DNA from 4 places in the Erythrobacter sp. S43 genome. Region 2 is predicted to be linked to each of the others. Evidence: predicted binding sites of a transcription regulator. Region 2 holds the regulator's gene; each other region holds the start of a gene.
What was found. The regulator LexA, encoded in region 2, represses DNA repair genes until DNA is damaged. The targets are predictions, from matches to a motif close to GTTCCNCNCTTGTTCT.

Region 1 (6,104 bases), 2.8 Mb from region 2:
CATTCAACAAATCCGCGCAAACTCCAATCGAGCGGCTTCACTGACCCGTCAGCTCCTCGCATTCTCGCGCCAGCAAACACTGCGCCCGGAAATCCTCCAGTTGCCTGATGTGGTGAGCGAAGTCAGTCCGCTGATCAAGCGCCTGCTAGGCGAGAAGATCACCTATTTCGTGCAGCACGACCGTGATCTGGGCGCAGTGCGCGCTGACCCGCAGCAGCTAGAGCAGGTCATCATGAACCTTGCCGTGAATGCGCGCGATGCAATCCAGTCGAATGGCCCCAAAGAGCTTCGAGGAGCGGGGCGCATTTCGCTATTCACCCGCAGCATTCAGGCCAAAGACGTGATGCAGCTGGGATCGGAAATCCTTCCAGCGAGCGATTACACCGTCCTGATCGTACAGGATACCGGCGGGGGCATTCCCACCGAGGTACTGCCCAAATTGTTCGAGCCGTTCTTCACGACTAAAGAGCAGGGCAAGGGCACCGGTCTTGGTCTCTCAACCGCCTACGGTATCGTCAAACAATCAGGCGGGTTTATCTTTGCGGACAATGTGACTGGCAAAGATGGCAAGCCAACCGGGGCCCGCTTCACGGTCTACTTCCCCGTCCATCGTGGGGAGGCGCCGCAAAAGCGAGAGAAGCCCAAGCCATTGCCATCATCCGATTGGTCAGCGGGTGGCAAGATCCTGCTCGTCGAAGATGAAGACATGGTTCGAGCAGTGGCCGAACGTGCACTTGCCCGTGCAGGATTTGAAGTGACGACTGCGCCGGATGGCGAGGACGGGCTTGAAGAGATCACAAAGGGCGGTGCCTTCGATATGGTCGTCAGCGATGTTGTGATGCCGGGTATGGATGGCCCCGCGATGGTTCGTGCGATCCGCCAGCAACGGCCCGAAATCCCGGTCCTGTTCATGTCTGGCTATGCCGAAGAACAACTGCGCAAAGACATCAATATTCCGGATATGCACTTCATCGCTAAGCCGTTTAGCGTTGCTGCGATCAGCGAGAAGGTCAGCGGCATTTTGCACCAGGCGAAAGCGGCGAAAAGCGAAGACGGCTAACGTTCTCATCCGGAAAAACGGTGAATTTCAGAACATTCACCTTGGATACACATGCATCTTCCATCATACTCGCCAGCAAATCGGGGAGGGGAATGGCATGTCCAACCAAGTGTTTTCGCGCGCTGCCAAAGTCGCTGCGCTTTCTGCCACCGCATTGATCGCAGGCGTTGCCGCGGCACAATCGGTCCCTGATCCAGATGAAAGCGCGCAGGGCGATGTGTCGCTGACGATATACAACAACAGTCTCGCGCTGGTTCAAGATGTTCGTCAAATCAACATCGCCGACGGCAAAAGCCGGGTCGAGTTTCCCGATGTCTCTGCCAGCATCCGGCCAGAAACGCTCAGTTTTTACGCGCCTGATACGACCATCATCGAGCAGAACTTTGATTTCGATCTGCTCACCCCGACGAAGATGATGGAAAAGGCCATCGGGCAGACGGTGACCTTGCTGCGCACCAATCCTGCCACGGGCGCGCAAACGCGCGAACGGGCCAAGGTGCTCTCAACCGCAGGCGGTGTTGTGATCCAGATTGGCAACCGGATTGAGGTGCTGCGTGATGATGGCTTGCCGGTGCGCGTTATCTTTGACCGCGTCCCGCCAAACCTGCGCGCTCGCCCGACGCTTTCCGTGAATGTGGACAGCAGTCGCGCCGGCACCCGTCCAGTCTCGCTGCGTTATCTTTCGCGCGGATTTGGCTGGGAAGCTGACTACGTCGCGCTCTACAACGAGCAGGAAGACACGATCGACATGCAGGGTTGGGTAACCCTCACCAACAATTCCGGCACCACTTTCAACCGCGCCAATGCCGTGCTGGTGGCGGGTGATCCATATCGTTCACGCGGACGCGGATTCGGCTCACGTGGGATGACCCGCGCGGGCACTGAGAATGCGGACCGCGAGCAGTTGGGTGATTATTACCTCTACCCAATCAGCGGCCGCACAACGATTGCCAACAACCAGACCAAGCAGGTCAGTTTCCTCGATGTGCAGGGCGTGCCTGCGCGCAAAATCTATTCAACCAGTGCTCGCTGGCAGCAAAACGACACTCAGCCACGAAGCGTCGCCAGCAAGATCAGCTTCTCGACGTCGCGTGATCAGGGGTTGGGCGATGCTCTGCCTGAGGGGACTGTTCGGTTCTATCAGCGCGACAGCCAAGGCACACCGCAATATATCGGCGAGAATGGCATCAGCCACACGCCGATGGGCAGCGAACTCTCGCTGGCGACGGGCGAAGCCTTTGATGTGAATTATCAGGTCGAGGTCGAGAAGCGCGAGACCATTACTGGAAGGGAATGGGAGCGCACAGCGCGCTACCGTGTGCTTGAAGACGGTGAGGAAGTCCGCCGCGTTGATGTTGAACGGCCCAAGACCTTCTACCGCACCACCATGCGCTACACTGTGTTCAATGCGAAGAGCGAGCCGGTGAATGTCGAGCTGACTCAAACAGGCCTCAATCGCAATTGGTGGGCGAATGACTACCGTATTGTCAGCGAGGATATCGCAGGCGAGCAGCTCAATGCTGACCGCCGCAAATACACGATCCCCGTGCCCGCAGAAGGCAAAACGGTTATCCGCGTCACCTACGAAACCCGCTACTAATCGGTAGGGGCAGGGTGATGCGGTTTTCCGCCCTCCTTTTGGCCGCCGCGGCGGTCGCGATGACGCCGGGCGTCAGCGCTCAACAGCGCGCTGTGGTGGAGGCCTCTGCGCCTTCTGATCTGTCCGTCACCATCTACCGCGATCCTTATCGTGATCCTGACGTTGAGATGGACACTCGTTTCCCCGGAGGTTTTGCCATGATCAGCGAGACTCGCACAGTCACGCTGCCTGCAGGCCGGTCTACGATCCGTTTTGAGGGCGTGGCTGAAGGAATGGTGGGTGTCACTGCTATTGTGACTGGACTCCCAGGTGGCACAATCGAGAAGAACCGAAACGCCGAATTGCTGTCTCCTGCGGCGCTGGTGAACGGTACACTGGGTAACCGCGTCACGATCACGCGCGCCAATCCGGGTACAGGGCAGTCTGTGTCGGAGCAGGCGACCGTTCGGACCCGCGCTGATGGCGGGCTGGTCCTGCAAACGAGTCAGGGCTTTGAGGCTGTGCGTTGTGCTGGCTTGCCTGAAAAGCTGACCTTCAACCGTGTACCCGATGGCCTGTCGGCCAAACCGATCTACTCTGTCGATACGCGCAGCGAAGCGGGCGGCACTTTCGAAGTGACGCTGACATACATCTCTTCAGGCTTTGATTGGCAGGCCAACTATGTTGGCACCATGGGCCGCAAGGAGCCGGGTGGCGACGAATTCAAGATGCAGATGCTCAGTTGGCTGACATTGCTGAATGACAACGGGCAGAGCTTTGACAACGCCAAGCTTCAGATCATCGCAGGCAAGCTCAATGTTGATAGTGATTTTGAAGATCTGTCCGATCCACCTGTGGCCGAGCCGCTTCGGCTGACTTGCTATCCCATCGGCAACACCAAGAGAGGTTCACCGATCCAGAACCTATTGCCGCCGCCCCCACCTCCACCACCGCCTCCGCCACCAGCCGCGCCGATGGCCGACCAAATGATCACGGTCACGGGGTCGCGACTTGTAAGGGAGGAGCTTGAGATGGCTGCTCCTGTTTCTGTTGTCACAGCGGAGGAAGAAGACCTCGGCGATCTCAAACTATTCCGTGTGCCGGATCGCGTAAATGTTTCGGCCAAGGGACAAAAGCAAGTCGCTTTCCTCAACAAGGATGAAGTCAAGGCTCGCTACCTCTATTTGACCGGGTGCAACGTCAATGATCCTGATATGCCCGGCGAGGATATGAACCCGTCGGGCATCCTTCTCGTTACCAAGAACGAAGAGGAGAGGGGGCTAGGCATTGCTTTGCCGCAGGGTTCGATGACACTTTATGAGCCGACATCAGGCGGCGTGCGTCTTTCAGGTAAGACTGACCTCAAAGACTATGCGCGCGGGCAGGAGGTTGAGCTGGAGCTCGGCCAGAGCTCGCAAGTGCATGCGAACTGCTCCGCATTGCAGCACAAGAGCTATCGCAAGAACCTCGAGAAGAATAAATGGGTGAAAATGTTCGCGGTGCTCAGCAATGCGAGATCCCCATCCGATCAAGGTCCGCGTCCAATTGGGATGGAGCAGCGATTGGGATGTTCGCTTTCCGCGTGAAAAGGTCACCGTGAAGAACGGCTACAAGACGGTCGAACTGGAAGTTCCAGCCAATTCACAGGAAGAATATCGCTGGAAAATACGCACGACAGACCGGAACTAGAGGCTGTCGAGAAAAATTTCGTTCCCTACTTGTTCCATGAGAACAAATCAGATACATACTGTCCCACACAAGGGGCGGTCGATATCTTTTTGTCGACCCTAGGCAAGTGAAGGAGCGCATGCGATGGCTACGAACCTCAAGCTGGTAGAGAAGGAAAATAACGTGGACCGTCAAAAGGCGCTCGACGCGGCACTGGCGCAGATTGATCGCGCATTCGGCAAAGGCTCGGCAATGAAGCTGGGTTCCAAGGAAGCGATGCAGGTTGAATCAATTTCGACCGGATCGCTGGGTCTGGATATTGCTCTGGGTATTGGCGGCCTGCCTAAAGGCCGCGTCATTGAAGTGTATGGTCCGGAAAGCTCGGGCAAGACCACTCTGGCTCTGCATGTCATTGCTGAAGCGCAAAAAGCGGGCGGTACTGCGGCGTTCGTCGATGCCGAGCATGCGCTTGATCCGGTCTATGCCAAGAAACTGGGCGTGGACATTGATGAACTGATCGTCTCTCAGCCGGATACCGGTGAGCAGGCGCTCGAAATTACTGACACTCTCGTACGTTCAAACGCGATTGATGTGTTGGTGGTCGACTCGGTGGCGGCGCTTGTTCCCCGCGCCGAAATCGAAGGTGAGATGGGCGATTCCCACGTCGGTCTCCAAGCGCGGCTTATGTCCCAATCGCTGCGCAAGCTGACCGGGTCGATCAACCGTTCAAAGTGCATGGTGATTTTCATCAACCAGTTGCGCATGAAAATCGGCGTGATGTACGGCAACCCTGAGACGACGACAGGCGGCAACGCGCTCAAGTTCTATGCTTCGGTGCGCCTCGACATTCGCCGCACTGGTCAGATCAAGGACCGTGACGAGGTGATCGGCAACTCGACCCGCGTGAAAGTGGTGAAGAACAAGGTGGCGCCGCCATTCAAACAAGTCGAATTCGACATCATGTATGGTGAGGGCATTTCCAAGAAGGGCGAGATACTCGATCTTGGCGTGAAGGCTGGCCTCGTAGAGAAATCGGGCAGCTGGTACTCTTACGACAGTGTGCGCATTGGACAGGGGCGTGAGAACTCCAAGACTTACCTTATGGAAAATCCGGAAGTTTGCGACCGGTTGGAAGCCGCTATTCGCGGTAAAACCGACGAGGTTGCCGAGGAAATGATGACGGGCCCGGACGCGGACTGACCCATCATATCCTCAAGCGGGTCCGTTCACGGATAAGGCGAGCTGCGCTCCCGCCCGAGAGACCGGAAAACCGGCACACGCCATCCCCGTTGGCGGTGCCGGTTTTTCTGTTTTCTAGCGAACCATTCCAACGAATATGTCGGCTGTGGTCACGCTATATCTTGTCGGCTCGCGCCCTATTGCCTAACTGCCCAATCATGACGTCTACCAATGATCTTCGCCGGTCGTTCCTCGACTACTTTGCAAGTGCCGAGCACCAAGCTGTGCCTAGCGCGCCGCTGGTGCCATATAACGACCCGACGCTGATGTTCGTGAATGCGGGCATGGTCCCGTTCAAGAACGTTTTCACCGGCTTGGAGACACCACCAGCTCGGCGCGCGACCTCGTCACAGAAATGTGTGCGAGCAGGGGGCAAGCACAACGATCTCGACAATGTCGGATACACCGCGCGCCACCACACCTTCTTCGAAATGCTCGGCAACTTCTCGTTCGGCGACTACTTCAAAGAAGAGGCGATCCTGCATGCCTGGACGCTGCTAACGAAAGAGTGGGGTATCGCGCCTGATAAGCTGACGGCGACTGTCTACCACACAGATG
Region 2 (6,104 bases):
GTGCCTGGAGGCGCGCGCCATCGGGGCGGATGCGATCTTGATCATTGTTGCCGCGCTCGAGGATTCGGCAATGGTCGAGATAGAAACGGCGGCCGCTGAACATGGCATGGATGTCTTGATCGAAGTCCATGACGAGCAAGAGCTCGAACGCGCGGCCAAGCATCTTAAGTCCCGCCTGCTCGGGGTGAATAACCGCGATCTGAAGACCTTCACCACTTCGCTCACAACTACCGAACGGCTCGCCCCACTCGCCCCAGAGGGGGCATTGCTGGTCGGCGAAAGCGGCATCGCCTCGAACGATGATTGCGAGCGGCTGGCAAGGTCGGGCGTGCGCACATTCCTCGTTGGCGAAAGTCTTATGCGCAGCGATGACATAACCCTTGCCACACAAGAGCTGCTTGGCGCACATTCTGCTGCATGAGCGACCTTACACATATCGGCGAAGACGGTGCGGCGCGCATGGTCAACGTCGGAGGTAAAGCGGCCACCGAACGTGTAGCCATTGCATCGGGCCGGATACGGATGTCGCCCGAAGCACTTGCCGCTATCAGAGACGGAGATGCACCCAAAGGCGATGTTCTTGGCACCGCCCGTATCGCCGGGATCATGGCCGCCAAAAAGACCGGTGAGTTGATCCCGCTTTGCCACCCGCTCGCGCTCGATGCCGTGAATGTTGAGTTTGCGTTCGAAGAGGATGCCGTGCGCGCCACAGCAACCGCTTCGCTGACTGGCAAAACCGGGGTTGAGATGGAGGCAATGGTGGGAGTCTCCACAGCGCTGCTGACCATCTATGATATGGCCAAAGCTATCGATAAAGGCATGGTCATCGATGCTGTTCGCTTGATCGAAAAGCGCGGAGGCAAGTCGGGACACTGGAAAGCGGCTGAATGAGCGCAATGCTCACTCTTGAGGAAGCTTGGGAACGGCTGCTGGCGCTGGCGCCGAAGAGGCATTCGGCAAGCATTGGCTTGATGCCAAACGCGCCGCCGCGTTACCTAGCTGAAGATGTTGTAGCCCGGCGCACTCAACCGCCCGCCGACCTGTCCGCTATGGATGGCTATGCCCTTGCGGGTGAACACGGCCCGTGGAAACGAGTGGGAGAAAGCCGCGCTGGTTCTCCTTATGAAGGGGCACTCCAAGCTGGCGAGTGTGTGCGCATCTCTACCGGGGCACACATGCCTCAAGGTGCTGACCGCGTGCTTATCCAGGAGAACGCAACGGTCAATGGAGACACCGTTGCAGCTCAGGTTATGCCCGGTCCCGGCAGCCATGTCCGCGCAATGGGTTTTGACTTCGGATTTGGTGACACCGTGCTTCGCAAAGGAATTCGGGTCACACCTGCCGTCCTCGCGCTTGCAGCTTCATCGGGGCAGCATTCCCTATCAGAGGTCGAACCGCCATCAGTGGCCGTGCTGGACAGCGGAGACGAGTTGGTAAGACCCGGCGATCCCTGCGAACCGCACCAGATCCCAGCAAGCAATGGGTTGATGATAGGCGCAATGGTTTCACCCTATGTGGGTAGTGTTGAGCAGCTCGGTCCCGTGCCTGATGATGAAGTCGCTCTGGCAGCCGCTCTCGATAGTGCCGCAGAAAATCACATCCTCATCACCTCTGGCGGGGCGTCAGTCGGTGACCATGATCTGATCCAGACGGCGCTGGAGGACTGGGGTGCAAAAATCGACTTTTGGAAGGTCGCTATCAAGCCGGGTAAACCGTTGTTGGTCGCTACGCGCGTGGATGAATTGGGCACGCAAGTCATCCTAGGCCTACCGGGCAATCCAGTCTCAAGCTTCGTGACCTGCTTTCTCTTCGCCCTGCCCCTGATACGCGCATCAATGGGTGATCCTGACCCTTTCCCAAAACACCAAACACTGATCTCATCAGAGGGTCTCCCGGCTACGGGCGGCCGCCGCGAGTTCCTGCGTGGTATCAGCGATGGTGCCAATGTCAGGCTTGCTGGTTCGCAGGACTCGAGCGCCTTGCGTTCAATGGCACTAGCCAACTGCCTTATTGATCGGCCTCCCAACTCGCCGCCGGTGAAGGCTGGTAAACCGGTTCAGGTGTTTAACCTCCAGAATGGCTGAATTCTGCGGGTTTGCGGGCCATAGCCGCTTGACTCACCGGATCATGTTGCCTACTTGTTCCACATTCGTTCACCATATCGGCGGGCGAAACAGTGCGGCAAAGCACCCAATTCTCGCTTGAGAGTGGTGCCTCTTGGCGCGCGCCAAGTGTGATCCTGTGCGGCGGGGTGCAAAGTCATACACCTTGCATCCCATGTCGCCCGAGGGAGGTTATCAATGCTGACAGCAAAGCAGCACGAATTGCTCCGCTTCATCCAGCAACGGTTGGAGGAGTCGGGAATTTCACCCAGTTTTGAAGAGATGAAAGAGGCTCTTGATCTCAAGAGTAAATCCGGCGTGCACCGCCTGATCTCTGCACTAGAAGAACGCGGCTTCATTCGCCGCCTCGCTAATCGTGCGCGGGCACTTGAAGTTATCAAAATGCCCGAAGATGCGACACCAGCGCCTCGCGCAACGCGTGCTGCCAATGATGTGGTTGCTCCGATAACGCCACCGACGACAGCGCCGGCGCCAGCGAATGACGTGATTGAAATCCCGCTGCATGGCCGAATCGCTGCCGGTGCGCCGATCGAAGCGCTTGAAGGACAGAGCTCGTTGCCGGTTCCTGCAGCATTGCTTGGCCCGGGCGACCACTACGCGCTCGAAGTGTCAGGCGACTCCATGGTCGATGCAGGCATCTTTGATGGTGACTTCGCTTTGGTGAAACGCACCGAAACCGCGCGCGATGGCGAGATTGTCGTCGCTCTGGTGCGCGGAGAAGAAGCTACCCTGAAATACCTCCACAAGGATGGCGGTCTGGTTCGGCTTGATCCAGCCAACGCCTCCTATGATCCGCAGGTCTACGGGCCTGATGAAGTGCAGGTTCAAGGTAAGCTTGCTGGGCTCTTGCGCCGTTACCACTGATTGCGTGAGCGCGGGGATACGGGGTCAGTCGCTCTCCCCGCGCCACCACCCATGATCTCCCTGCGACGCGCCGACACTGGTGACGGTTTCGGACCCCAAATCGACCGCTAGGCCACCTTCTTTAGCTAACAAACGGCGATCAGCTTTCAGCCATTTCGGCTTGCAAGAGCGCGGCAGGTAGCGGTTAGCCACAACGATATCACTGCGTTCACAAGCCGCGGCTAGCGCCATCTCTTCAACCAGATCACGGTTACGCGCCAACAGCAGCGTCCAATCACGGCCTCCTCGCTCCAACGTTACAACACAGAATTGAGGTGAGCAGTCAGCCCCGCTCCATTCAGAAATAGCGATAGGCTCGGAAGACACGCTCGAAAGCTCGAGAAGGTTGTCTCGCGCATAGCTTGACCGGCTATCTCGCAGCGAAACGAGGCGCGCGGATCCGTCTGGATCGTCAAGCACTATCCCAACGTGCCGCCCTTCCCTCCCGATTAGGAGATCGGGAACTGGGGTGCTCAACAACATGCCCAAAGCAATCGCAACGGGTATGGCAGCAAGCAACCGCGCGCGCCTCTGCCATAGGGCGAGCCAAAGCCCCCCTGCGATAAACAGGGCTATGGTCGTCCAGGTCATTTGTGGCATCAGTTTCACCGCGCCGGGTTGGCTTGATGTGAAGTGGGCTATACCCAATAGGATTTGCAGTGACTTCTCGACCAGCCACCAAGCTGGCGCGCCGAGCCCGACCAGATCGAGCACCAATCCTATCGCGATCAACGGCATTGATATGAAGGTGACCAATGGAATGGCGAGAACATTGGCAACGGCGCCGTAAACACCCGCTCGATGGAAGTGGAACAAGACGATCGGCATCAGCGCGATTTCGATCACCAGGCCGGTGATGAAGAGCATCCACACCCGCCTGCTAACATGGCGGGACCATGGCTCTTCGCGCGGCGCGAGGAAGGCCTTCACCCGATCACTCGTGTGCAAGGCTACGATCGCGAGCACCGCGGCAAAGCTCATCTGAAAGCTGGGCCCGACCACACTCTCAGGCCAAAGCAGCATGACAACGCCGGCGGCCACCGCAACCATCCGCAGGGACAACGCATCGCGTCCCATGGCCAATGCGACAAGCACCAGCATGGCCGCAACACAAGCCCGCACTGTCGGCACCTGAGCGCCGGTCAGAAGCGTGTATGACACGCCGGCTATTGCTCCCACCGACGCAGCTATCAACGGCAGCCTGACACGCAGTACCAAGGCGGGGAAGAGCGCGAGCAGCTTGAGCGCGACAAAATAGGCAGCAGCGATCACGGCACTGACATGCAACCCGCTGATCGCGAGAAGATGGGTCAGACCTGCATCCCGCATCGCCTCCTCATCTTCCTCACCAATTGCACCGCGATCACCGCTGGCAAAGGCGGCGGCGATGGTGCCGGGTGATCCGTCCACCCGCTCGCGCACGTGCCCTGACAGAGCTCTCTGAATGGCGGCTATGGTGCCATCTTGGCTGGCAGGTTCGATCAACTCGACCTTGCCCAGCACGCTCCCTGTTGCGGCCAGACCCTTGAACCACGCTGCACGGGCGAAATCATACGAGCCGGGCAACATCGGGCTTGCGGGCGGCATCAACCGTACACGCGCTCGCACTACTGCGCCGTCAGCCATAGCATCGCTGGCCTTTTCCAAGGTCACATTGACGCGGATCTTCCTGCTTTGCGCGGTTTCGGCATCGCGCACCGCCAGAGTTAGGCGGATCCGGTCATCTGCCGGTTGATCCTCACGGTCCAGGACGTAGCCCTCAATGCGTTCGATCGTCGGGCGATCAATCGGCTCCGCTCCAACCATCTCCGATCGCACCCAAATAACCGCGATCCCTGCGGCGAAAACCAATCCAACCGCCACAATCGCCTGGCGCAGATGTGCACGGTCATCCACTCCCCGCCAAACTGCAATTGCGCTCAATGCCGAAAGAAGTCCGAAGGTGATTGCGGCGATCCATTGCCATTCGGTCTTCAAACCGAACCATGCCAAGATCCCGCATCCAAAAGCCACGGCCAGCCATGGCGCACGGTCAAAACCAGCACCACCCAGGAACCGCTCAGCAGTAGAGGTTATTCGCCTGAAGGAAAACACCCCTGCGCTGGACAAGTCCGCCCCGCTTTGCCAAGGGCGCAGCACGGATTTACGTTGCGGTGCAGCATCGGGGCCCGAAACGCCCTCGGTATCGTCCCCCATCGGAATGATTGGCGTATCGCGCACTGCCTTGCCCCCTTTATGGCGCGGCAAAGAATTGAAGAGGATTGAAGAGGTTATGGCAAGCGAAAGCGGCACAAACGAGGCGAATGGCGCCGGCACAGTGGTCACCCGTTTTGCCCCCTCACCCACCGGTTTCCTGCATATTGGTGGTGCGCGCACGGCCCTGTTCAACTGGCTTTACGCGCGTCACCATGGTGGCAAAGCGCTACTTCGGATCGAAGACACTGATCGCAAGCGCTCTACGCAGGAAGCGATTGATGCCATTTTGGACGGTCTTGATTGGCTCGGCCTCGACTATGATGAAGAGCCGACATTCCAGTCCAAGCGCGCAGATCGGCACGCCGGAGTTGCCCACAAACTGCTCGAAGCCGGCCACGCCTATAAGTGTTTTGCCACACCCGAAGAACTCGAAGAAATGCGCGCCGAGCAGCGCGCCAATAAGCAGCCGATGCGTTATGACGGCCGTTGGCGCGATCGCGCCCCCTCAGAGGCACCGGATGGTGCACCGTTCACCGTTCGGATCAAGACCCCGCAAGAAGGCGAAGCCACAATCGAAGATTGTGTTCAGGGCCGCGTGTCAGTCAAGAACGAAGAAATCGACGACTATATCATCCTGCGCGCTGACGGTACGCCGACTTATATGCTCGCCGTGGTGGTCGATGACCGCGATATGGGCGTAACCCATGTGATCCGCGGAGACGATCACCTTAACAATGCTTTCCGTCAGCTGCCGATCTATCACGCGATGGATCAGATCGAAGGAGGATGGCCTGAGCCGGTCTATGCACACGTCCCGCTGATCCACGGTCCAGACGGAGCGAAACTGTCTAAACGGCACGGAGCTTTGGGTGCAGAATCCTA
Region 3 (6,104 bases), 250 kb from region 2:
GTGAGGTGCGGCTTTCCCTGCTTCAAACGGTGGACGGACTGCCCGAAGCAACGGCCAATATCCGGGCGCAGATTGGCAATCGTGATACGACGGGAGCCGAGCAATCGGCCGTGGCTCTGATGCGGCAGTACCCGGGGTCTTCGGACGTGCTGGCCTTGGCCGGCGATACGGCTTTGGCGCAGCTGCAACCGGCAACCGCGCTGGCGCGTTATACGCAGTCCGCGAGTGTTCGCCGCCCGTGGCCTCTGGCTCGTAAGATCATCATGGCGACCCGCGCTTCGGGAGATGACAAAGCGGCCGACACACTGCTCGTCCGCGCCGTTTTGGGCGAACCGCGCAACACCGAAGCGCTGTTGATGCTCGCGCAGCGCCGCGCTGAGGAAGAGGATTGGGAGCGTGTGGCCACCCTCTCAAATCTCGTATTTGTGCTGGGCGCAGGTAACGATCCACGTGTTCTGGACCTTCAGGCCAAGGCAGCCGAGGCGCTGGGCCGAGAAGATCAAGCGGCGCAATGGGATCTGACCGCTGAAGCGGTGCGTCCCGGCCGGTTCGTGCGCGCAAACTAACGCGGCACTCGACAATTGCGGAAGGCAAGGGCAGGGCACGCGCCATGTCCAAAGCGTCTCGTTCTGCTGTCCTAAGCGACCCCATGATTGCGGTGCTTCTGCTCGCGACGATGCTGGCGATGATTGTGCCTGCGACGGGTGAAGCGCGCGAAACCGCGCAACTCGTCTCGAATAGCGCAATCTTCTTGCTGTTTCTGGTGAACGGAATGCGCATTGCGCGCGGGGAGATCGCGCGGGGCTTCACCAATTGGCGTTTCTTCCTGCCGCTGTTTCTGTGGGTGTTCGGTGCCATGCCGTTGGCTGGCTTTGGTTTCTACCAAGTGGGCCTGACCATCCTCACGCCGATGGTCGCGCTCGGCTTTCTTTACCTCGGCACGCTGCCTTCAACGATTCAGTCCGCAACGTCTTACACCACGTTGGCCGGTGGCAATGTCGCGCTTTCGGTCGTCGGCGCGGCTCTGATCAATATTGCCGGTGTCTTTATCACCGCGCCGCTTTTCGCGCTGCTAGGCGGCGGGGGAGGCGCGGATATCGGAACGGACACGATTGTGCGGATCGGGCTGATCCTGATCCTGCCCTTTGTGATTGGTCAGGCGGTTCAGGGTTGGACGATTGACTGGCTGAAAGACCGCAAGGCGCAGGTCGCATGGCTCGACCGGATTGTCATCGGCATCGCCGTCTACGTCGCTTTCTCAGGCGCCGTGGAGCAGGGCTTGCTGACGATGTTCGGCGCTGGCGAGTGGGCGGCACTGATTGGACTGGTGATCGTCTTCCTGATCTTTGGTTCAGGCGGATCATGGGCAGCGGGCGGAGCGCTCGATCTGCCGCGCGAAGACCGGATCGCGTTCCTTTTTGCAGGAGCACAGAAGAGCGTTGCCATAGGCGCGCCGTTGGCCGCCTTATTGTTCGAGCCTGCCGTCGCCGGTTTCGTGATTGCGCCGCTGCTGCTGTATCACCTGATCCAGCTCATGATCGCCGCGCCAATTGCCAACGTTTTGGCACGGGGTCAGTCTTTGGGCTGATACGTCTGTTCTTCGCCGGGGAAGCTGCGATCGCGCACTTCCTGCGCGTATTTCTCGACCGTCTTGTCGATCACGCTGGCGATGTCTTCATATCGCTTCACAAAGCGCGGCACACGCTCGAACATGCCGAGCATGTCTTCGGTCACCAGTACCTGACCATCACAATGTGCTGACGCACCAATGCCGATTGTTGGGCAGGTGACTGCTTTGGTTGCTTCGATGGCGATGGGTTCGACCACCCCTTCGATCACGATGGAGAACGCGCCTGCTTTGTCGAGCGCAACCGCATCGCTGAGGATCTTGTCCGCTTCGGCATCCGAGCGGCCGCGCGCCATATAGCCGCCCAGCACGTTGACCGCTTGCGGCGTCAGGCCGATATGGCCCATCACCGGAATGCCGCGTGAATTGAGGAAGTCGATGGTCGGCGCCATCGCCTCGCCGCCTTCCAGCTTTACCGCAGCCGCGCCGGTTTGCTTGAGCAAATAGGCCGCGCTTTCGAACGCCTGTTCGGGTGAACTTTCGTAAGAGCCAAACGGCATATCGACCACCACGACCGAGTGATACGAGCCGCGCACCACAGCGGCGCCGTGATTGGCCATCATCTCCAAGCTGACAGGGATAGTGGAATCCAGCCCGTAGATCACCTGGCCCAGCGAGTCCCCGACCAGCAGGATATCGCAATGCGCATCAAGCAGTTGCGCTTGGCGTGCGGTGTAAGCGGTGAGCATCACCAGCGGCTCTTCCGTCACGCCGCCTTTCTTGCGCGCACGGATACGCGGAACGGTCAGACGCTTGCGCGGCTTTGGGGTAGGGGTCGCACGGCTAGTGCTCGTATCAAGCTGGAATGTAGTCGACATGCCAGCGCGTTTAGCGCCAGTCCGGGTAAAGGCCAAGCATTGCCCCTTGGCGCGGGGGCAAATTCATTGCAGTAAGGCGTTATTGGGATGCGCGGGGGGACTGCGCGACACAAGGGAAATTTCACTTCATGGCAGCTTCTGGTTCGGGCCACGAGAATTGGTCTTCACGCACTGCATTCATTTTGGCCGCCGTAGGCTCAGCCGTAGGGCTCGGGAATATGTGGCGCTTTCCTGCGGAAGCGGGTGAGAATGGCGGCGGCGCGTTCGTGCTGTTCTACATCTTCTGCGTTCTCTTGATCGGTCTTCCGGTTCTTCTGTCCGAAGTCCTGATCGGTCGCCATGGCCAAGCGAACGCGCCCGAGAGTGTGCGCCGCGTAGCGCGCGACTCCAAGGCGTCCGAAGGCTGGAGCGTGCTCGCTTCTATGGGCGTTTTTGCCGCGTTCCTGATCCTCAGCTTCTACTGCGTCGTAGGCGGCTGGGTCGTTTATTATATCGGTGTTTTCCTGAACGACTTGTTCCAATCCGGCCTTGCGGGCGGCGCGTTCGAAGGGCGCGATACCGAGGAGATTAAGGCTCTCATGCCGGGTCTGTTTGGCAATGGTCAGTTGATGATCGGGCTTAACCTTGGCTTCCTTGCAGTCACCATGTTCTTCGTCTCACGCGGTGTGTCGAGTGGGATTGAATGGGTTGCCGTGTACCTGATGCCTTTGTTCTTCTTGCTGTTCCTCGGGATCACGATTTACGGCGCTTTCACTGGTAACTTCGGCGATGCCGTTGCCTATCTCTTCACCTTCGATTTCTCGAAGCTTACAGGTGAGGTGATGTTGGCAGCTGTCGGACAGGCCTTCTTCTCGCTCTCTTTGGGCGTTGCGGGGATGATGACCTACGGCGCCTATGCCAACCGCAACACCAATCTGGGCGAGACATCGGGTATCATTGCCAGTGCCGATACGGCTGTGGCGCTGCTTGCGGGTCTAGCGATCTTCCCGATCGTGTTTGCGGCTGGCCTTGCCACCAATGCAGGCCCTGGGCTGATGTTTGAATCGCTTCCTTTGGCGTTCCAGCAGATGCCGTTTGGATCGCTGATTGGCCTCGCGTTCTTCACGATGGTTTTCTTTGCCGCGCTCACCAGCTCGGTTTCGTTGCTTGAAGCCCCGACTGCTTGGATGTTTGAGAAGTTCAAGATGAAGCGCGCCGTAGCGACCCTCATCGTCGGTGTTGGTGCTGCGGTTCTGGGCGTTCTATCGTCGCTCTCGTTCAATGATATGGCAGAGTTCTATCCGCTCAGCTTCATTCCGATCTTTGCCGAGACGAACTTCTTCGACACGCTTGATGGCGTAACTGCGAAGCTGTTTATGCCCATTGGTGCGATCCTGACCTGCATTTTCGTGGGCTGGATCGCGGATGCGAAGTTGATTGATGATGAGAACGGGCTTGATGGTGTGTTGCACCAGACTTGGCGCGCTCTGGTGCGTTATGTCTGTCCGGTGGTTCTAACCGTCATTTTGTATTTCGGCCTGTTCGGCTGATTTCCTGAAATTGCGATTGCTGTCCATGTAGGGATTGCAATCGCTTTTCAGGTGTGGAACATAATAGGAACAAACGAGACTCGCATGAGTCTCTGGAATTGTTCCTATGACGAAATCGGCTTCCTCTTCCTGCGCATCGGCGCTGCAATCCGCGATCTCCGCTTCGTGCCTGTCTGCGGGCGATATGACGACTCTGTCCAAAGCGCGTGAGGCGCGCTGGCGACCGGGGTTGGAGGATCAACCGCTGCACAGCGAGATCTTCGCCGAATCCAACAATGCCGCGGGTGTAGGACTTGCCTTGAATTTGGCGATGGACGCCCTGCGTATGTACTTGCTCAACGAAGACCCTCTCGTCGAGGCGGAGGATCGCCGTCAGGTGCTGTGGGTGCAGGATGCGCGAGCGATCAGACAGGGCGGACGTCCTTATCTCTATGGCCTGCCGCAGGAGCTGCGCGACCGTCTGATCCATGTTGAGGCGAAGACCCCTGAAGATGCGCTATTCGCCTTGGAAGAGGGGCTCAAGTGCCGCGACCTTGCCTGCGTGATCGGAGAGATTGTCGGCAATCCGCGCGCGCTAGATTTCACCGCCTCGCGGCGGTTAAGCCTGACGGCGGAGAAGCATGGTGTAGCGCTGTGGCTGGTGCGGCTTGAGGCGGAGGCGGATCTGTCCTCTGCGCGCATGCGCTGGCGGGTGGAGCCTTCGCCTTCTGCCTATCCGCGCTGGAACATTGATGCCCCCGGAGCGCCCGCATGGAAAGCCGAGCTGTTCCGCGCGCGCAGCCATGCTCCTGGAAAATGGATTTTGAGTGATGACAAAGGACGCTTGCACGCCGAGCGGCCCGGCGTATCGACCCCAATCCCAGCCGCAGCCAACACGGCGGATTATGTCCATCTGGCTCGCGCGACTGTCGGTCGATCGCTGGCGGCTGTCGCTAGGGCCTGATCAAACGGGTGCGGCAGGAGAGGACGCTGACGCCGAGCCCACCGCGCTGATTACAGAAACGGCACATGGGCCGCGCATTGATGCGGTCAACGATGCTGCGCGCGAAGCGGGCGCGCAGCCGGGCACGATGTTGACCGATGCGCGCACGATCTGTCCTGACATTGCCGTCGCCCCGTCCGATCCGGCGGGTGATCTCGATTATCTGGAGAAACTGAGCATTTGGGCACAGCGTTGGGGGCCGTGGAGCGCGCTTGATCCGCCTGATGGCATTCTCGTCGATGTCACCGCCGTTGCGCATCTGTTTGGAGGCGAAGAGCGGATGCTTGCGGACGTTGAGACCGCTTTTGCGTCACGTAAGCTGACGGTACGTGCCGCTATCGCTCCTACCGCAGGTGCGGCATGGGCATTGGCGCATTTCGGTCCGCCACGAACCATTCTGGGGGCGCAGGACGACGCCTTGCAACGGCTCGCTGATCTTCCTGTTGCAGCGCTGCGTTTGGACCAGGATGTGCTCACCGTCCTCCGCCGCCTTGGTCTCAAGCGTCTGGGTGATCTGGCAGGCATTGCGACTGGTCCCGTTGACCACACCGAAGCGGCAGCTCGTGACGCGCTGCACCGCCGGTTCCGCAACCGTAAGTCCCCTTCGGCCAATCCGCTTGTCCGGCTTGACCAGTTGCTGGGCAAAGTGCCGGAGCCGTTGCTGCCGGTGATCCCGCAGCAAATGCCGATGGTGCAGCGGCGCCTGCTTGAACCGATCCGCCACCGCGATTTGCTCGATCAGGTGTTGGCCGATCTGGCGGACGATATGGTGCGCGCGCTTGAAGCCAAAGGGCAGGGCGCAAGGCGGCTTGAACTGGGTCTGTGGCGGGTGGATGGTGAGGTCGTTGTCCGGCGGCTCGAACTGGCATCGGCGACGCGCGAGGCGGAACATATGACCCGTCTGTTTACCCAAAAACTTGACGATGTTGATGCAGGGTTCGGGATTGAAACGGTGCGCCTGCGCGCCAGTTGGGCCGAGCCACTGGCTGTTTCCCAGAACGATATTGAGGAAGCGGCCGAGCAGCATGGGACTTCGTTAAATGCCTGCATTGATCGGCTTACTGTGAGACTGGGCCCGTACGCGGTGCGTCGCCCGGTTCCTGTGGGAAGTCACCTTCCCGAACGGGCTCAGCGTTGGCAGCCGCCGC
Region 4 (6,104 bases), 2.8 Mb from region 2:
ATGCTCATTCCCGAGGAACCGAAAACCGAAAAAGCCCGCGATCATTGGGAGCGCAGTTGGGACCTGCTCGACGGCGGAGTTTTTGCAAGTGAGGACTTCCGCGCCGCAGAACTGGGCCAACAAGGACTGGAAAGCGGTGCAATCAAGGAATTGACGCTCGGCACGCTCGAAGGCGGGATCGCGCGATTTGACGCTATCGTTCAAGACGCATTGCGCGAAGTGAACTGAGCGCCTAGGCGCGCGGGATGTCTCAAGAACCCCGCCCTGAAGGTGATCGGATCGCGAAGCTGCTCGCGCGCGCCGGTGTTGCCAGCCGCCGCGAGATCGAGCGTATGATCGAAGCGGGCCGCATCACCATCGACGGCAAGCCGGTCACCACGCCTGCAACATTCCTAACCAGCCTCAGGGGTGTCAGCGTCGACGGGAAGCCTGTCGCGGCTCCAGAACCCACACAGCTCTACGCATTTCACAAACCCACCGGCTTGATTACTGCCGAACGCGATCCAGCAGGCCGCGCCACGATCTATGCTGCGCTCACCAACGCATTGCCCAAGGATACTCCGCGCCTAATGCCAATCGGTCGGTTGGACCTTAACACTGAAGGCCTATTGCTGCTTACAAATGATGGCGGGTTAAAACGCCAGATGGAGCTGCCAGCCACAGGCATTCCGCGCACCTACCGCGCGCGCGCATTCGGCGATGTCCGCCAAGAGCAGCTTGAAGCGCTTGCCGAAGGAGTTGAGATTGACGGCATTCGCTATGGCTCCATTGACGCCAATTTGGAGCACGGCGGCTCGGGCAAGAACAACTGGATCGAGATGACAATCACAGAAGGCAAGAACCGTGAGGTGCGCCGAGTGCTTGAATATCTCGGTCTCAAAGTGAACCGCCTAATCCGCACAGCCTATGGGCCATTCCTACTAGGCGATTTGGGGCGTGGACAGGCCGCACGCATTCGGAAAGGCGATCTCGACCGGTTCGTCAGCAGTCTGAAAAAGGCCAAGCGATGAGGATCATCTCAGGTGAGTGGCGTGGTCGCAAGCTAACTGCACCCAAGGGCGATGCCACCCGCCCCACCGCCGATCGCACGCGAGAAACGCTGTTCTCGATGCTCACAAGCAGGCTGGGCACGTTTGAAGGCCTGCGCGTCGCCGATCTGTTCGCCGGATCGGGTGCATTAGGGATTGAAGCGCTTTCCCGCGGTGCCGCGCATTGCCTGTTTGTCGAGCAGGATCGAAGCGCGGTTGATGTAATCAAGACGAACCTGTCGACATTGGGCGCTCTAAAGCGCTCAAGGATTGAGAACGGCTCAGTTATGCAGCTGCGCGCTGCGCAAGAGCCGTACGATCTTCTGCTGCTGGATCCCCCTATCAGACCGGAGCAGGCGCCGTTGCGCTCGATCGCCTGCTGCGCCTGGGCTGGATTGGAGACGCAACGTGGATGGCTGTTGAAACCTCCGCGAAAGAGGATGTCAAAGTCGACGGACTGGCAGTCGATGCCGAGCGGCGTGTGGGCAAGGCAAAGCTCACGTTGCTCCGCCCGGCATCTTAGCCCGATTACGGAGTCACTCGGGCTATTCGGCCTTCGGTGCGGTTCTGCCTTCAATCCGCGTCCAGGTCTTTTCCTGATCCTCAGGCGTCATGCGGCTCAAGGTAACTTTGTCAGGGTCTGCGAGCCCCCAGAACATCTTTTGCCGCGCTTCGTTCAGAGTCCAGTAGTAGGCTTTGGTGTCCTCAGGCCACGTAGAGTACGACAGCCGCATGTCTTCGGGCCACTGAGCCATGGACGCTTTCTGGTCAGGCGTCGGCTCCGATCCATCTGGCGAAGGCGCAGCCTCCTCCTGAACCATAGGGGCGGCAATGCCAGAAACTGGTACGAGTGCGAGCCCAAAGGCGCCGATCATCGCTGATGTTCTTATGGGGAAATTATAACGCATGGGATTCTCCTTTGTGTGGTTCCCAAGCGTGTACGAACGCGACCCATCCAAATGGTTTTCCCCTCATCTGGACGCGCCCTTTATGGATAGGCAGGCCGCTCTCGTATAGGCTCCTGCGGACGGCGCAGCGCGCCAAAGACACACACTGGCGAAAGCCGAAAGAAAGGCGCGGCGAACCGAAATTCTGGATATGAGACCTGTCTGCTCCGCACCGCTTGCAGGCTTGCAGCCATCGTGAACGTTCTCTACTTGTTCGCATTCTTGATATGACCGATTCCGCCCGACCCAACACTCCAGCCATCCCGCCGGAAGGCCAGGTGCCAGCCTATGCTGCGCGACTTAATCCGCCGCAGCGCGAGGCGGTGCTGACCACTGAGGGTCCGGTGCTGATGCTGGCAGGTGCTGGAACAGGCAAGACTGCAGCACTGACGGCTCGGCTCGCACATCTGGTGGCCACCCGCCGCGCATGGCCGAGCCAGATCCTCTGCGTCACTTTCACCAACAAGGCCGCACGCGAAATGCGCGAAAGAGTCGCAGGGCATTTGGGTGTCGACAGCGAAGGCATCCCATGGCTCGGTACTTTCCACTCGATCTGCGCCAAGATGCTGCGCCGCCATGCCGAGCTGGTGGGGCTAGAGAGCAATTACACCATTATCGACACGGACGACCAGCTTCGATTGCTCAAGCAACTGATCGTGGAAAGCGGCGAGGATGAGAAGCGATGGCCCCCTCGCCAGCTCGCCGGCCTAATTGATCGTTGGAAAAACCGTGGCCTCAACCCTGGTGACCTCGATGCGACCGAGAACGAAGCCTACGCCAATGGTAAAGGAAAGCAGTTCTATCAGCTTTATCAGGACCGCCTGAAAGCACTAAACGCCTGCGATTTCGGCGATCTGATGCTGCACATCCTGAATATCTTTCGCAAGCATAACGATGTCCTTGCCGACTATCAGCAACGCTGGAAGTACGTTCTGGTCGACGAGTATCAGGACACAAACGCTGTGCAGTATCTCTGGCTGCGCCTGCTTGCGCAGACCCACAAGAACATCTGCGTGGTCGGCGATGATGACCAGTCGATCTATTCATGGCGAGGGGCAGAAGTCGCCAATATCCTTCGGTTTGAAAAGGATTTCCCCGGCGCGGCGGTGATCAGGCTGGAACAAAATTACCGCTCCACCCCGCATATCCTTGGCGCAGCGTCGGGCCTGATCCGCGCCAATTCTCAGCGACACGAGAAGACGCTTTGGACCGAGGCCAACGGCGGCGACAAAGTCAAAGTTGTCGGCGTATGGGACGCTCCAGAAGAAGCGCGCCGCGTAGGCGAAGGAATCGAACGTCTCGAAGGCGAAGGCGCACCTTTGGATCAGGTCGCAATCCTCGTGCGCGCTCAATACCAGACGCGCGAATTTGAAGACCGCTTCATCCAGATCGGCGTGAACTATCGGATCATTGGCGGTTTCCGCTTCTACGAACGCGCCGAAATCCGCGATGCCCTCGCCTATCTGAGAGTGATTGCACAGCCGCAAGACGATCTGGCGTTCGAGCGCATCTACAATCAGCCCAAACGTGGGCTTGGTGCGAAAACACTGGAGAAAATGCATCAGCATGCGCGGCGCGTCGGGCTTCCCCTCGCCGCTGCATCGCTGGAACTGGCCGACAGCGACGAACTTCCCAAGCGTGCCGCCAACACAATCGGTGGTTTGATGCGGCAGTTCCTCGCATGGCGCGAAGCGGCGGAGAATCTCACTCCTGCTGATCTGCTGCGCCTTGTTCTTGATGAAAGCGGCTACAACGACATGCTTTCGGCAGATCGCTCTCCCGAAAGCGCTGGCCGCGCGGAAAACCTCTCCGAACTGGCTCGCGCGATGGAGGAATATGAAACACTCGGCGACTTCCTCGAACATGTTTCTCTCGTCATGGACAATGATCGTGGTGACGAAGAAGAGACCGTCACGATTATGACGATCCACGCGGCCAAAGGCCTCGAATTCGATCATGTCTTCTGCGTCGGGTGGGAAGAAGGCGTGTTCCCCAGCCAGCGCGCGATGGACGAAGGCGGACTTGCGAGCCTCGAAGAAGAACGCCGCCTCGCCTATGTCGCCATCACCCGAGCGCGCCGCCGCTGCATGATCTACCACGCCGCCAATCGTCGCATCTATGGCCAGTGGACCAGCTCGATCCCATCGCGCTTTATCGAAGAGCTACCAGAAGAACATATCGAACAGGAAACAACGCTTACCGGCGGGGCATCCCTATGGCAGGCCAATTGGAGCGAGAGCGAAGACCCCTTCGCCCATGTCGCCAAGAGCCGTCCCGATCGCTCGCAAGCGCGTGGTCCCGGATGGCGGCGCGCACTGACGTCAGGGTACGAAACCAAGCAGACGCGCTTGGCAGAACCGGGCCGCAGCGCCGCGAGCTTCGCCGCTAAGCCCCGCAGCGACATCGCTATCGGCGCTATGGTCACCCACGCCAAGTTCGGCACCGGCTGCGTGATTGATCAGGAAGGCAACAAGCTGACCATCCAGTTCGAAGAAGCGGGCGAAAAACGCGTGATTGACAGCTTTGTGACCGTGGTGGGCTAGTCCCTACCCCGCCAAAGCAACCCAAATTCCGGTCAAGAACGACGTCGCGCCCAGCGTGCCCCATGCGTGCCAGATGGGATAGCGATACCGTCTTTCTTTCTGGCGATAGTACCACGTTCCTATAGAATAGAGCACTCCACCCGCGAGCAAGGCGTAGCTGGTTCCCTTGGGGAGTTGCGTCCAGAAATCAGGCAGCGCAGCGAGGCCAAACCACCCCAGCCCAAGGTAAGACACCAGCGACCAGCGCGAGTCGATCTGAGGCGCAAAGATTTTGAAGGCGAAGCCGACCAGTGCGCAAATCCAGATAATCGTCAGCAGCACCCACGCACTACGCGTGTCTGACAAGACCAGCAGCGGACTGAATGTCCCGGCAATCACGATGTAAATCGCGGCATGGTCCCAGCGGCGAAGTACTGGCCTCAGATCATGGCGTGGTAGCAAATGATACGCGAAGGAAATGCCGACCGAGGCAAAGGCGGCGAGCACATAGATGATCGTTGCGCTTAAGACCCAAGGTTCGTCGCGCATCGCGGCCATGTTAAGCAAGAACGCGCTGACGATCGCAAAACCAACCAGACTGACCGCATGGATCAGTCCGTCAGCCCATCTCTCAGGTGCAGTTTTGCTGGGAAACATTGTCTCTCAAGGCAGCGTGGTGAACGTCAGTCCTTGAAGCCGACGCCCAGAAAGCCAGGCTTTGGCCCATTCCATTCGCCTACAGGCACAGGTTCATCGTCTTCATCACGCTTGCGGCTCCGCCCCTTGCGGGCAGGCTTTTCATCAGAAGACGACTTCTCACGACGGGGCTTCTTGGGTGTCTCGCCACCTTCGTCTTCGCGCTTGTTTCGGCTGCGAGTACGCTTGGGCTTTTCTTCCTTGGCCTCTTCGCTCGCTGCGGCCAGTTCGACACGAACGTCTTCCTTGCCAAACACCTTGATCGCACTGCCGGTCAGCTTCTCAACGTTGGCGATGGCTTCGGCATCTTCCTTGGCGACAAAGGTGAAAGCGCGCCCCTTGGCCCCTGCCCGGCCCGTGCGGCCAATGCGGTGGACGTAGTCATCGGGATGCCACGGCGTATCAAAGTTGAAGACGTGGGAGACGCCCTTGATGTCGAGCCCGCGAGCCGCAACGTCGGAAGCCACAAGGATGTTCACATCGCCGGACTTGAACCGATCGAGCTCTTTAAGGCGCGAGTTCTGATCCATATCGCCATGGATTTCGCCGCTGGCAAAACCGTGACGCTGCAGGCTCTTGTTGAGCTCTCGAACCGTAGTCTTCTTGTTAGCGAAGATAATCGCGGTCTCGACATGGTCGTTCTGAAGCAACCAACGCAGCGTTTCGCGCTTCTGGCGCGATTGCACAGGCACCTTAAACGCAGTGATATCCTTGTTTGTGGTGGCGGCACGCGCCGTTTCGATTCGCTTGGGATTGCTCAGGAACTTTTTCGCCAGCTTCTCGATCGGAGCGGGCATTGTCGCTGAAAACAGCATGGTTTGGCGCGTTTCAGGCAGCTTGTCGCAGATGAACTCGATGTCTGGGATGAAGCCCATGTCGAGCATCCGGTCCGCTTCATCGATCACGAGCAA

Region 1: recA (recombinase RecA) is a predicted target of LexA. The motif match lies at 4,349-4,364, and genes of this name have one in related genera.
Region 3: AC0V6K_RS13280 (ImuA family protein) is a predicted target of LexA. The motif match lies at 4,030-4,045, and genes of this name have one in related genera.
Region 4: AC0V6K_RS00820 (ATP-dependent helicase) is a predicted target of LexA. The motif match lies at 2,177-2,192, and genes of this name have one in related genera.

What each region holds. Positions count from the first base shown of each region.
Region 1 covers NZ_CP200285.1:174,652-180,755, reverse strand. The annotation lists gene AC0V6K_RS00895 (response regulator) at 1-1,060, shown strand, start outside; gene AC0V6K_RS00890 (DUF4139 domain-containing protein) at 1,158-2,660, shown strand; gene AC0V6K_RS00885 (DUF4139 domain-containing protein) at 2,678-4,225, shown strand; gene recA (recombinase RecA) at 4,452-5,507, shown strand; partial or broken gene alaS (alanine--tRNA ligase) at 5,705-6,104, shown strand, end outside.
Region 2 covers NZ_CP200285.1:2,928,846-2,934,949, forward strand. The annotation lists gene trpC (indole-3-glycerol phosphate synthase TrpC) at 1-421, shown strand, start outside; gene moaC (cyclic pyranopterin monophosphate synthase MoaC) at 418-891, shown strand; gene AC0V6K_RS14480 (molybdopterin molybdotransferase MoeA) at 888-2,084, shown strand; gene lexA (transcriptional repressor LexA) at 2,301-2,987, shown strand; gene AC0V6K_RS14490 (ComEC/Rec2 family competence protein) at 3,012-5,246, opposite strand; gene gltX (glutamate--tRNA ligase) at 5,299-6,104, shown strand, end outside.
Region 3 covers NZ_CP200285.1:2,683,004-2,689,107, forward strand. The annotation lists gene AC0V6K_RS13260 (tetratricopeptide repeat protein) at 1-566, shown strand, start outside; gene AC0V6K_RS13265 (bile acid:sodium symporter family protein) at 611-1,588, shown strand; gene panB (3-methyl-2-oxobutanoate hydroxymethyltransferase) at 1,573-2,445, opposite strand; gene AC0V6K_RS13275 (sodium-dependent transporter) at 2,574-3,974, shown strand; gene AC0V6K_RS13280 (ImuA family protein) at 4,081-4,917, shown strand; gene AC0V6K_RS13285 (DUF6504 family protein) at 4,859-6,104, shown strand, end outside.
Region 4 covers NZ_CP200285.1:157,393-163,496, forward strand. The annotation lists gene AC0V6K_RS00800 (aromatic ring-hydroxylating oxygenase subunit alpha) at 1-228, shown strand, start outside; gene AC0V6K_RS00805 (pseudouridine synthase) at 246-1,010, shown strand; partial or broken gene rsmD (16S rRNA (guanine(966)-N(2))-methyltransferase RsmD) at 1,007-1,551, shown strand; gene AC0V6K_RS00815 (hypothetical protein) at 1,574-1,936, opposite strand; gene AC0V6K_RS00820 (ATP-dependent helicase) at 2,203-4,518, shown strand; gene trhA (PAQR family membrane homeostasis protein TrhA) at 4,522-5,154, opposite strand; gene AC0V6K_RS00830 (DEAD/DEAH box helicase) at 5,181-6,104, opposite strand, start outside.